3 regions of the Paenibacillus ihbetae genome follow, and region 2 is predicted to be linked to each of the others. Evidence: a T-box and tRNA genes for the amino acid it is inferred to sense, from the RefSeq annotation. Region 2 holds a T-box; the other regions hold tRNA genes.
What was found. The T-box of region 2 lies ahead of ileS (isoleucine--tRNA ligase). A T-box ahead of a tRNA ligase gene usually reads a tRNA of that ligase, here a tRNA-Ile.
Positions count from the first base shown of each region.

Region 1 (4,192 bases), 2.8 Mb from region 2:
TAGCTTCGGTGGTGTGTTTAGCCCCGTTACATTTTCGGCGCAGAGTCACTCGACCAGTGAGCTATTACGCACTCTTTAAATGGTGGCTGCTTCTAAGCCAACATCCTGGTTGTCTGTGCAACTCCACATCCTTTCCCACTTAACACACACTTGGGGACCTTAGCTGATGGTCTGGGCTGTTTCCCTTTTGACAATGGATCTTAGCACTCACTGTCTGACTCCCGGATATAAGTCTATGGCATTCGGAGTTTGACTGAGCTTGGTAACCCTTGCGGGCCCCGCACCCAATCAGTGCTCTACCTCCACGACTCTTCATTCCGAGGCTAGCCCTAAAGCTATTTCGGGGAGAACCAGCTATCTCCGAGTTCGATTGGAATTTCTCCGCTACCCCCACCTCATCCCCGCACTTTTCAACGTACGTGGGTTCGGGCCTCCAGTGCGTGTTACCGCACCTTCACCCTGGACAGGGGTAGATCACACGGTTTCGGGTCTACGTCCACATACTAAGTCGCCCTATTCAGACTCGCTTTCGCTGCGGCTACGGCTTCTCACCTTAACCTTGCATGGGAACGTAACTCGCCGGTTCATTCTACAAAAGGCACGCCATCACCCATAGATTGGGCTCTGACTTCTTGTAAGCACACGGTTTCAGGTTCTATTTCACTCCCCTTCCGGGGTGCTTTTCACCTTTCCCTCACGGTACTGCTTCACTATCGGTCGCTAGGGAGTATTTAGCCTTAGCAGATGGTCCTGCTGGATTCATACGGGGTTTCACGTGCCCCGCACTACTCGGGATCCGTCTCGGAGGGTTCACATTTTCGATTACAGGGCTTTTACCTTCTATGGCCGGCCTTTCCAGACCTGTTCGTCTAATCTAAACCTTTGTAACTCCATGTGAGACGTCCCACAACCCCAGAGAGCAAGCTCTCTGGTTTAGGCTGTTCCGCGTTCGCTCGCCGCTACTGACGGAATCACTCTTGTTTTCTCTTCCTCCAGGTACTTAGATGTTTCAGTTCCCTGGGTATGCCTCCTCGTATCCTATGTATTCAGATACGGGTAACTGGCTATTACACCAGCTGGGTTTCCCCATTCGGACATCCCCGGATCGAAGCTTGCTTACAGCTCCCCGAGGCAGTATCGTTGTTCGCCACGTCCTTCATCGGCTCCTAGCGCCTAGGCATCCTCCGTGTGCTCTTAGTAGCTTAACCATGTCGCTCCAGTTTCGTGCCATGTGCTCTGTTGTTCGCTTGTTTCCTGAATAGATAAAACCACTCAAGGTCGAAACAAGCATCCAAAGGATCACCTGTCACGAATCTTTCGCTCTAACGCTACTCTTTCACTTCTTGGTCAATCACTTGACACAAGTCGTTAGAGAAGGATATTTCTAAAACGCAAATTCGTTTCGTTATCTAGTTTTCAAGGATCAAATTCCTTCGGCCGATTAACGACCGGAATAATATCGTATCATATCCTCCGTTGCAGTGCAACCTGCAATTTATGGAAGTGATAAGAATAAATATGGTGGAGCCAAGGGGGATCGAACCCCTGACCTCCTGCGTGCAAGGCAGGCGCTCTCCCAGCTGAGCTATAGCCCCATAATTCACTCCAAAAAGCGAAGTATGGCTTCGAGGTTTAATCCGATTACTTCTCGGGGACCCCGACACTTACCTTATGAAGTTAATATTTATATGGTGGGCCCTAGTGGACTCGAACCACCGACCTCACCCTTATCAGGGGTGCGCTCTAACCAGCTGAGCTAAGGGCCCATATCATACGCTTGGCAACGTCCTACTCTCCCGGGACCCTTCGGTCCAAGTACCATCGGCGCTGGAAGGCTTAACGGTCGTGTTCGGTATGGGAACGCGTGGAACCCTTCCGCCATCATCACCAAACGTATGTATGAAAGGATTGACCTCTCAAAACTGAGCAACGAGTGAGTAACAGGCCTAAACCTGATTTGGTGCCTTTGCTTTCGCAAAGGAATCGGCGACCTTGCGGCCAGCCATATTTGTACCGCTTCGCTGCGGAAGCGAGGTACTCCATAGAAAGGAGGTGATCCAGCCGCACCTTCCGATACGGCTACCTTGTTACGACTTCACCCCAATCATCTACCCCACCTTCGGCGGCTGGCTCCCTTGCGGGTTACCCCACCGACTTCGGGTGTTGTAAACTCTCGTGGTGTGACGGGCGGTGTGTACAAGACCCGGGAACGTATTCACCGCGGCATGCTGATCCGCGATTACTAGCAATTCCGACTTCATGCAGGCGAGTTGCAGCCTGCAATCCGAACTGAGACTGGCTTTTTAGGATTGGCTCCAGATCGCTCCTTCGCTTCCCGTTGTACCAGCCATTGTAGTACGTGTGTAGCCCAAGTCATAAGGGGCATGATGATTTGACGTCATCCCCACCTTCCTCCGGTTTGTCACCGGCAGTCACCTTAGAGTGCCCACCTTAAAGTGCTGGCAACTAAGATCAAGGGTTGCGCTCGTTGCGGGACTTAACCCAACATCTCACGACACGAGCTGACGACAACCATGCACCACCTGTCTCCTCTGTCCCGAAGGCCGCCCCTATCTCTAGAGGATTCAGAGGGATGTCAAGACTTGGTAAGGTTCTTCGCGTTGCTTCGAATTAAACCACATACTCCACTGCTTGTGCGGGTCCCCGTCAATTCCTTTGAGTTTCAGTCTTGCGACCGTACTCCCCAGGCGGAATGCTTAATGTGTTAACTTCGGCACCAAGGGTATCGAAACCCCTAACACCTAGCATTCATCGTTTACGGCGTGGACTACCAGGGTATCTAATCCTGTTCGCTCCCCACGCTTTCGCGCCTCAGCGTCAGTTACAGCCCAGAGAGTCGCCTTCGCCACTGGTGTTCCTCCACATATCTACGCATTTCACCGCTACACGTGGAATTCCACTCTCCTCTTCTGCACTCAAGTTCCCCAGTTTCCAGTGCGTCCCGAAGTTGAGCCTCGGGTTTAAACACCAGACTTAAAGAACCGCCTGCGCGCGCTTTACGCCCAATAATTCCGGACAACGCTTGCCCCCTACGTATTACCGCGGCTGCTGGCACGTAGTTAGCCGGGGCTTTCTTCTCAGGTACCGTCACTCTCATAGCAGTTACTCTATGAGACGTTCTTCCCTGGCAACAGAGCTTTACGATCCGAAAACCTTCATCACTCACGCGGCGTTGCTCCGTCAGGCTTTCGCCCATTGCGGAAGATTCCCTACTGCTGCCTCCCGTAGGAGTCTGGGCCGTGTCTCAGTCCCAGTGTGGCCGTTCACCCTCTCAGGTCGGCTACGCATCGTCGCCTTGGTGAGCCGTTACCTCACCAACTAGCTAATGCGCCGCAGGCCCATCCTCAAGTGACAGATTGCTCCGCCTTTCATAACCCTGCCATGCAGCAGGTTTAATTATCCGGTATTAGCTACCGTTTCCGGTAGTTATCCCAGTCTTGAGGGCAGGTTGCCTACGTGTTACTCACCCGTCCGCCGCTAAGCTAATGGTTTCCCGAAGGAAACCGTTGCTCCGCTCGACTTGCATGTATTAGGCACGCCGCCAGCGTTCGTCCTGAGCCAGGATCAAACTCTCCAATAAAGATCATCCTTTCGGATGATTGATTGAAAGAGCGATTAAGCTCATTAGAAAAACTGACGAGAATTTGTTCAATTCTCTATTGTAACTCCCCGCCGAAGCGGTTCGTTTTTACTCACTCGTTGTTCAGTTTTCAAAGATCAATCGGTGTTTCTTTTTGTCATCCGCATCTCAGCGGCGACTTTTATAATATATCATACTTCCTAGCAACTTTGCAATACTTTTTTAAAAAAGTTTTTTGAAGTTTTTGATGAAGTTTGATGGCCGCCGGTCGGCGGCATCACCTTCGGAAAGGAAGCGAAAATTAATTTACCATACACTCGGCGAGTTCGTCAACACTTTTTCTACGAATTAGTGTTTGAATTGCGGGAACTTCCCGTTACGCGCATATTTGGAGAGTTCTTTCTGAGGGGCAAAGCGGGCATACATGCGAAATACCGTCTTATAACGATTCGCGATCGCCTGTCTAATATTCTGGTCCAATCGTTGGTCGCTTAAGTCCAGCAGCATTTCATCCAGTTCTTTTCGCAGTACATAATCAAGCTCTTTGCATTCCTTCTCATTGAATAGCATTCCCAGCATGATAGGACCTCC
Region 1 covers NZ_CP016809.1:4,009,765-4,013,956, reverse strand. The annotation lists rRNA gene BBD41_RS17750 (23S ribosomal RNA) at 1-1,208, opposite strand, end outside; tRNA gene BBD41_RS17745 (tRNA-Ala) at 1,520-1,595, opposite strand; tRNA gene BBD41_RS17740 (tRNA-Ile) at 1,690-1,766, opposite strand; rRNA gene rrf (5S ribosomal RNA) at 1,776-1,892, opposite strand; rRNA gene BBD41_RS17730 (16S ribosomal RNA) at 2,046-3,601, opposite strand; gene BBD41_RS17725 (hypothetical protein) at 3,950-4,180, opposite strand.
Region 1: it has a tRNA-Ile gene. The T-box ahead of ileS (isoleucine--tRNA ligase) is inferred to sense a tRNA for this amino acid. The anticodon was not compared.

Region 2 (4,192 bases):
TGTTGTCCGAGCCCTTGAATGGGTGCTCCGCCGGATTGTAGCCGTCGATTCCGGCATATAACGTCAGGAAAGCATGGGTGTTTACAAGGGTATCGATCACCTTCGACTTGGCTTCGCCTACGATGCCCTTGGAGAAGCGTTTGCTGTTCCAAGGCGCACTGTCGGCAAGCAGCGCCCAGCGGAACGCGTCGGTGCCGTATTCTTCGATGATTTCCCAAGGATCGATGACGTTTCCTTTGGATTTGGACATTTTTTGCCCGTTCTCGTCCAGGATATGTCCCGTAGCCATAACCGCCTTATATGGCGCCTTGCCCGTAAACAGCGTCGATACCGCGAGCAAGCTGTAGAACCAGCCCCGTGTTTGGTCAATCCCTTCGCAGATCATATCGGCTGGGAACTGCTGCGCGAATTTCTCGTTATCCTCGAACGGATAATGGTACTGCGCGAACGGCATCGATCCGCTGTCAAACCAGACGTCGATCACTTCAGAGGTCCGTTCCATGACTCCGCCGTCGCAATGCGGACATTTCACCTTGACTTCATCCACGTACGGCTTATGCAGCTCCAGATCCTCGGAGACCTCGCTTACCGCTTGAGCGCGAAGCTCGGCGATGCTGTGCGGCGCAAATTGCCCGTCGCATGTTCCGCACACCCATACATTCAGCGGCGTTCCCCAATACCGGTTCCGGCTGATATTCCAATCCACCAGATCCTCAAGGAACTTGCCAAAGCGGCCTTCGCGCACATGGCCAGGATACCAGGTCACCTCGTTGTTGTTGGCGATGAGCTGATCCTTGACCGCGGTCGTTTCGATAAACCAGCTTTCCATAGCATAGTAGAGCAGCGGCGATTTGCAGCGCCAGCAGAACGGATAGCTGTGCTCGTATTTCTCTTTGCTGTACAGCAGTCCCTTCTCCGAAAGGGTCTTCACGATATCCAGATCGCAATCCTTCACGAAGCGTCCGGCAAAATCCGTGACCTCGTCCGTATACCGTCCCTGACCGTTTACGACGCTTACGAAGCTGATGCCGTTCTCGCGGCATACGCGGTAGTCGTCTTCCCCGTGGGCCGGAGCCATGTGCACGATCCCCGTACCGCTTGCATCCGTAACAAACGATGCTCCGACAACGATATTCGCCTTCTCGGCCTTCACATATGTGAAAGGAGGCGTGTAAGATTTGCCCACCAGCTCGGAGCCTTGAAGCGTGGACAGGACGGTGTACTCGCCCTTCATGACGTCTTCCACCAGGTTTTTCGCCACGATGTAGATGCCGTCCTCCTGCTGGACACGGGCATATTCCATATTCGGGTTCACCGCAAGCGCAACGTGCGATGGCAGCGTCCATGGGGTGGTCGTCCATGCAAGGATGTACTCACCGCTGTCATGCAGCTTGAACTTCGCCGTTGCACTCAAATCCTTTACATCTTCGTAGCCTTGGGCCACTTCGTGGGAGCTCAGCGTCGTCTGGCAGCAAGGGCAGTACGGGCTGACGCGATGTCCGCGGTACAGCAGCCCCTTGTCATGAATCGTCGCCAAAATGTTCCATACGCTCTCGATATAGTTGTTCTCCAGCGTGATATAAGGATGGTCCAGATCGGTCCAGTAGGCAATCGCTTCGGTCAGCTCGCGCCACTTATGCTCATATTCGAACACGCTGGCCTTACATTTCTTGATGAACGCCTCCACGCCGTAATTCTCGATCTCCTGCTTGCCGGAAATGCCGAGCTGCTTCTCGACGCCCAATTCAACCGGAAGCCCGTGCGTGTCCCAGCCCGCTTTGCGGACAACATGGTAGCCCTTCATCGTCTGGTAACGGCCTACGAAATCCTTGATTACCCGGCCTAACACATGACCGATATGCGGTGCGCCGTTAGCTGTCGGCGGCCCTTCATAAAAGACATAGTTCGGCTTGCCCGCCCGGAGCTCGATCGACTTCTTGAAGGTGTTCTCCTTATTCCATTTGTCGAGGATGCGAAGCTCTCTGGCCCGCGCCTTCTCTTTCACGTCAACTCTGTTCATTGCAGATCTTCCTTTCACCAATGTGAGTAAAATTCCCCAAGGGAATAAAAAAAGGCCCTCATCCCGAAAGGGACGAGAACCTGTTCTCGCGCTACCACCCTAATTCCGCCCGCAAATCCAGCCGTGAACGACTGTACCGGGCGACACCTCATATCCATGCCTATAACTACCGGCATGGTCCGATATAACGTTCGGCCGACGGCTCAGCTTACGCACGTAACGATAACGCTTCAGCTTCGCTTCTCCGGGATGATCTTCAGCTCAGGACTGACCGCCGACTCTCAGCAAATGCCGGCTCTCTGAAGGACAATTCCTCTGCCTACTGTTCCCATCAACAAATTTTCGTCTTAATCAATAATATGATATTAGTTATAGACGACTTCAAGGGAAAAGTCAAGGCCGCCCCGGCCTAATACACCTCTTTAGGCTCCAGGCTCGGTTCACGGCTTTCTAAGGACTCCCATCCGTCCTGCTTCAGCAGCTCCAGCTGCGCCTCTACAAGAGAACGGAACCGGGTCCGGTAGATTGATGCCTGCTTCTTGAGCTCTTCCACTTCCAGCGCAATCTTACGGGATTTCCCGAGCGCCTCGTTAATGATCCGGTCCGCGTTCTTCTCCGCTTCCTTCACGATAAGCTGCGCTTCCTTCTTCGCATTATTCTTCACCTCATCGGCAGCCTCTTGGGCTACGATGATCGTCTTGGACAAGGTTTCCTCGATGTTGGCGAAATGATCCAGCTTCTCCTGCATCGCCATCAGCTGATTACCGAGCTCTTTATTCTCCCGAATGACGCTCTCGTAATCTTTAATGACCTGGTCCAAAAACTCGTTGACCTCGTCCTCATCATAACCGCGAATTCGACGGGCAAATTCTTTGTTATGTATATCAAGCGGTGTCAATGGCATGGTGTGCACCTCCTAAATATATGGGCCTCACAAGACGGTTATCCGCTGTATAAGCCAGACCACCCGTCCCTGAGGACAATAGCGGTCATTCTGATTTATCGGCAATTCATTCCGCATTTTAAATGTACGTCCTAAATGATTTCGACAAAAAAACGGCAATTCCTTCAAAGGTCAGACATATTTACCAACCTTGACACGGTACCGCCCTTTCTTCGTCAGGCCGCCGATCTCCAGCACGGCAAATCTGCCCATTCCCTGGATGGAGACGACATCGCCCTCTTTTAAATTGGTTGACGGATCCTCTTCTACCTTCCAGTTCACCCGGCATCGTCCAGCCTTGATCGGAACAACGATCTTTGTCCGGCTGATCCGGTGTGCATCACTGGCAATGCCGTCGAGTCTAAGCGAGGCCACGGTAATGTCCATCGTATCCAGCTTCGTCTCGGCTGCCTGCAGCTTGTCCATCGGCAGAAGCTCAGTCATCACATGCACCCTGTGCACCTGGCTCAGGTTCAGGTTCAGGAATGCGCCGATCTCTTCCGATACGACGGCATGGCATCCGCTTTCGATCACGTGAATATCTCCGAGCTTCGATCGCTTGATGCCGAGGCCGAGAATCGAGCCCATATAATCCCCGTGCTCGAGCTCCAGAAGCTTCTGGTCTCCCGACGTGATGCTGAGCACCTTGATTTTGAAGTCTTCGCCTTCAAGATCGCGGTAATCGGGCGCGATGATGGCGCGTACCCGCTCGGCATCCGCGTAGCCGCCTTCAAAAGCGGCGTGGACGTCAGGGTGCCGGTTCACCAGCGTCTCGAGAATGAAGCGTTGGCGGGGGTCGAGAAAGTCCGTCAGCTTCACCTCATGATACTGTCCTGCGTTGACGACCCATTCCCAAGCCCGATCGACGAACTCGCGCTCGTCTTGGTGAAAATGCTCATAGATGTCCGGCTTCATCGTTCGTCACCCTAGAATGAATTCCAGAATAGCATAAACTCCCCGCTCGGCTAGCTGCAGGACGAACAATGCAATGATCGGGGAAATGTCGATCATGCCCATGATCGGCGGGATAAACCGGCGAAACGGGGACAGATAAGGCTCCACCAGCTTGCCCAGGAGCTCCCCGACAAAGCTCTCCCTCACATTCGGAAGCCAGGACATTAACACATAGATCAAAATCATATAAAAATAGATTTGGAACAGCGTACGTACAATTTGGAAAATTTCTATGGACAAAGTCTAGGTCACCTCATTCTCGTATAGTCATGCTC
Region 2 covers NZ_CP016809.1:1,251,749-1,255,940, forward strand. The annotation lists gene ileS (isoleucine--tRNA ligase) at 1-2,020, opposite strand, end outside; T-box leader at 2,086-2,364, opposite strand; gene BBD41_RS05810 (DivIVA domain-containing protein) at 2,430-2,924, opposite strand; gene BBD41_RS05815 (YlmH family RNA-binding protein) at 3,096-3,878, opposite strand; gene BBD41_RS05820 (YggT family protein) at 3,885-4,157, opposite strand; gene BBD41_RS05825 (cell division protein SepF) at 4,166-4,192, opposite strand, start outside.

Region 3 (4,192 bases), 1.8 Mb from region 2:
ACAGATCGTACCCAAATCCAATATCAAGCTGCAGTAAAGCTCCATGGGGTCTTTCCGTCTTGTCGCGGGTAACCTGCATCTTCACAGGTATTAAAATTTCACCGGATCTCTCGTTGAGACAGCGCCCAAGTCGTTACGCCATTCGTGCGGGTCAGAATTTACCTGACAAGGAATTTCGCTACCTTAGGACCGTTATAGTTACGGCCGCCGTTTACTGGGGCTTCGGTTCACAGCTTCGGAGTTACCTCCTAACCGCTCCCCTTAACCTTCCAGCACCGGGCAGGCGTCAGCCCGTATACTTCGCCTTGCGGCTTCGCACAGACCTGTGTTTTTGCTAAACAGTCGCTTGGGCCTTTTCACTGCGGCCCCCTCGGGCTATTCACCCTACCGAGGCACCCCTTCTCCCGAAGTTACGGGGTCATTTTGCCGAGTTCCTTAACGAGAGTTCTTCCGCGCGCCTTAGAATTCTCTTCTCGCCTACCTGTGTCGGTTTGCGGTACGGGCACCTTCACCTGACTAGAGGCTTTTCTTGGCAGTGTGAGATCATGACCTTCGCTACTGTAATTTTCACTCCCCATCACAGCCCAGCCTTACGATGTGCGGATTTGCCTACACATCAGCCTCACTGCTTGGACGGACATCCATCAGTCCGCGTCACTACCCTCCTGCGTCACCCCATCGTTCATAACGGTTTACGGTGGTACAGGAATTTCAACCTGTTGTCCTTCGACTACGCCTTTCGGCCTCGCCTTAGGTCCCGACTTACCCTGAGCGGACGAGCCTTCCTCAGGAAACCTTGGGCTTTCGGCGGATCAGATTCTCACTGATCTTTTCGTTACTCATACCGGCATTCTCACTTGTGTACTCTCCAGCGCTCCTTACGGTACACCTTCAACGCATACACAACGCTCCCCTACCCCTGATGCAAGCATCAAGCCATAGCTTCGGTGGTGTGTTTAGCCCCGTTACATTTTCGGCGCAGAGTCACTCGACCAGTGAGCTATTACGCACTCTTTAAATGGTGGCTGCTTCTAAGCCAACATCCTGGTTGTCTGTGCAACTCCACATCCTTTCCCACTTAACACACACTTGGGGACCTTAGCTGATGGTCTGGGCTGTTTCCCTTTTGACAATGGATCTTAGCACTCACTGTCTGACTCCCGGATATAAGTCTATGGCATTCGGAGTTTGACTGAGCTTGGTAACCCTTGCGGGCCCCGCACCCAATCAGTGCTCTACCTCCACGACTCTTCATTCCGAGGCTAGCCCTAAAGCTATTTCGGGGAGAACCAGCTATCTCCGAGTTCGATTGGAATTTCTCCGCTACCCCCACCTCATCCCCGCACTTTTCAACGTACGTGGGTTCGGGCCTCCAGTGCGTGTTACCGCACCTTCACCCTGGACAGGGGTAGATCACACGGTTTCGGGTCTACGTCCACATACTACATCGCCCTATTCAGACTCGCTTTCGCTGCGGCTACGGCTTCTCGCCTTAACCTTGCATGGGAACGTAACTCGCCGGTTCATTCTACAAAAGGCACGCCATCACCCATCGATCGGGCTCTGACTTCTTGTAAGCACACGGTTTCAGGTTCTATTTCACTCCCCTTCCGGGGTGCTTTTCACCTTTCCCTCACGGTACTGCTTCACTATCGGTCGCTAGGGAGTATTTAGCCTTAGCAGATGGTCCTGCTGGATTCATACGGGGTTTCACGTGCCCCGCACTACTCGGGATCCGTCTCGGAGGGTTCACATTTTCGATTACAGGGCTTTTACCTTCTATGGCCGGCCTTTCCAGACCTGTTCGTCTAATCTAAACCTTTGTAACTCCATGTGAGACGTCCCACAACCCCAGAGAGCAAACTCTCTGGTTTAGGCTGTTCCGCGTTCGCTCGCCGCTACTGACGGAATCACTCTTGTTTTCTCTTCCTCCAGGTACTTAGATGTTTCAGTTCCCTGGGTATGCCTCCTCGCATCCTATGTATTCAGATACGGGTAACTGGCTATTACACCAGCTGGGTTTCCCCATTCGGACATCCCCGGATCGAAGCTTGCTTACAGCTCCCCGAGGCAGTATCGTTGTTCGCCACGTCCTTCATCGGCTCCTAGCGCCTAGGCATCCTCCGTGTGCTCTTAGTAGCTTAACCATGTCGCTCCAGCTTCGTGCCATGTGCTCTGTTGTCCGCTTGTTTCCTGAATGGATAAAACCACTCAATGGTGAAACAAGCTTCCAAAGGATCACCTGTCACGAATCTTTCGCTCTAACGCTACTCTTTCACTTCTTGGTCAATCACTTGACACAAGTCGTTAGAGAAGGATATTTCTAAAACGCAAATTCGTTTCGTTATCTAGTTTTCAAGGATCAATGCCAGTCTTTCGACCGGAAGATTATCTTACCACAACCTCCATCGCAGTACAACCCGCAATTTATGGAAGCGTTAAGAATAAATATGGTGGAGCCAAGGGGGATCGAACCCCTGACCTCCTGCGTGCAAGGCAGGCGCTCTCCCAGCTGAGCTATAGCCCCATAATTCACCTCAAAAAAGTGAAGTATGGCTTCGAGGTTTGATCCGATTACTTCTCGGGGACCCCGATACTTACCTTATGAAGTTAATATTTATATGGTGGGCCCTAGTGGACTCGAACCACCGACCTCACCCTTATCAGGGGTGCGCTCTAACCAGCTGAGCTAAGGGCCCATATCATACGCTTGGCAACGTCCTACTCTCCCGGGACCCTTCGGTCCAAGTACCATTGGCGCTGGAAGGCTTAACGGTCGTGTTCGGTATGGGAACGCGTGGAACCCTTCCGCCATCATCACCAAACGTATGTATGAAAGGATTGACCTCTCAAAACTGAGCAACGAGTGAGTAACTAGCCGACCTGGCTAGATTCATATTTGAATGTCTTCGTTGCAGAAGACGATTCTCCATAGAAAGGAGGTGATCCAGCCGCACCTTCCGATACGGCTACCTTGTTACGACTTCACCCCAATCATCTACCCCACCTTCGGCGGCTGGCTCCCGTAAGGGTTACCCCACCGACTTCGGGTGTTGTAAACTCTCGTGGTGTGACGGGCGGTGTGTACAAGACCCGGGAACGTATTCACCGCGGCATGCTGATCCGCGATTACTAGCAATTCCGACTTCATGCAGGCGAGTTGCAGCCTGCAATCCGAACTGAGACTGGCTTTTTAGGATTGGCTCCAGATCGCTCCTTCGCTTCCCGTTGTACCAGCCATTGTAGTACGTGTGTAGCCCAAGTCATAAGGGGCATGATGATTTGACGTCATCCCCACCTTCCTCCGGTTTGTCACCGGCAGTCACCTTAGAGTGCCCACCTTAAGTGCTGGCAACTAAGATCAAGGGTTGCGCTCGTTGCGGGACTTAACCCAACATCTCACGACACGAGCTGACGACAACCATGCACCACCTGTCTCCTCTGTCCCGAAGGCCGCCTCTATCTCTAGAGGATTCAGAGGGATGTCAAGACTTGGTAAGGTTCTTCGCGTTGCTTCGAATTAAACCACATACTCCACTGCTTGTGCGGGTCCCCGTCAATTCCTTTGAGTTTCAGTCTTGCGACCGTACTCCCCAGGCGGAATGCTTAATGTGTTAACTTCGGCACCAAGGGTATCGAAACCCCTAACACCTAGCATTCATCGTTTACGGCGTGGACTACCAGGGTATCTAATCCTGTTCGCTCCCCACGCTTTCGCGCCTCAGCGTCAGTTACAGCCCAGAGAGTCGCCTTCGCCACTGGTGTTCCTCCACATATCTACGCATTTCACCGCTACACGTGGAATTCCACTCTCCTCTTCTGCACTCAAGTTCCCCAGTTTCCAGTGCGTCCCGAAGTTGAGCCTCGGGTTTAAACACCAGACTTAAAGAACCGCCTGCGCGCGCTTTACGCCCAATAATTCCGGACAACGCTTGCCCCCTACGTATTACCGCGGCTGCTGGCACGTAGTTAGCCGGGGCTTTCTTCTCAGGTACCGTCACTCTCATAGCAGTTACTCTATGAGACGTTCTTCCCTGGCAACAGAGCTTTACGATCCGAAAACCTTCATCACTCACGCGGCGTTGCTCCGTCAGGCTTTCGCCCATTGCGGAAGATTCCCTACTGCTGCCTCCCGTAGGAGTCTGGGCCGTGTCTCAGTCCCAGTGTGGCCGTTCACCCTCTCAGGTCGGCT
Region 3 covers NZ_CP016809.1:3,049,417-3,053,608, forward strand. The annotation lists rRNA gene BBD41_RS13630 (23S ribosomal RNA) at 1-2,147, opposite strand, end outside; tRNA gene BBD41_RS13635 (tRNA-Ala) at 2,452-2,527, opposite strand; tRNA gene BBD41_RS13640 (tRNA-Ile) at 2,623-2,699, opposite strand; rRNA gene rrf (5S ribosomal RNA) at 2,709-2,825, opposite strand; rRNA gene BBD41_RS13650 (16S ribosomal RNA) at 2,936-4,192, opposite strand, start outside.
Region 3: it has a tRNA-Ile gene. The T-box ahead of ileS (isoleucine--tRNA ligase) is inferred to sense a tRNA for this amino acid. The anticodon was not compared.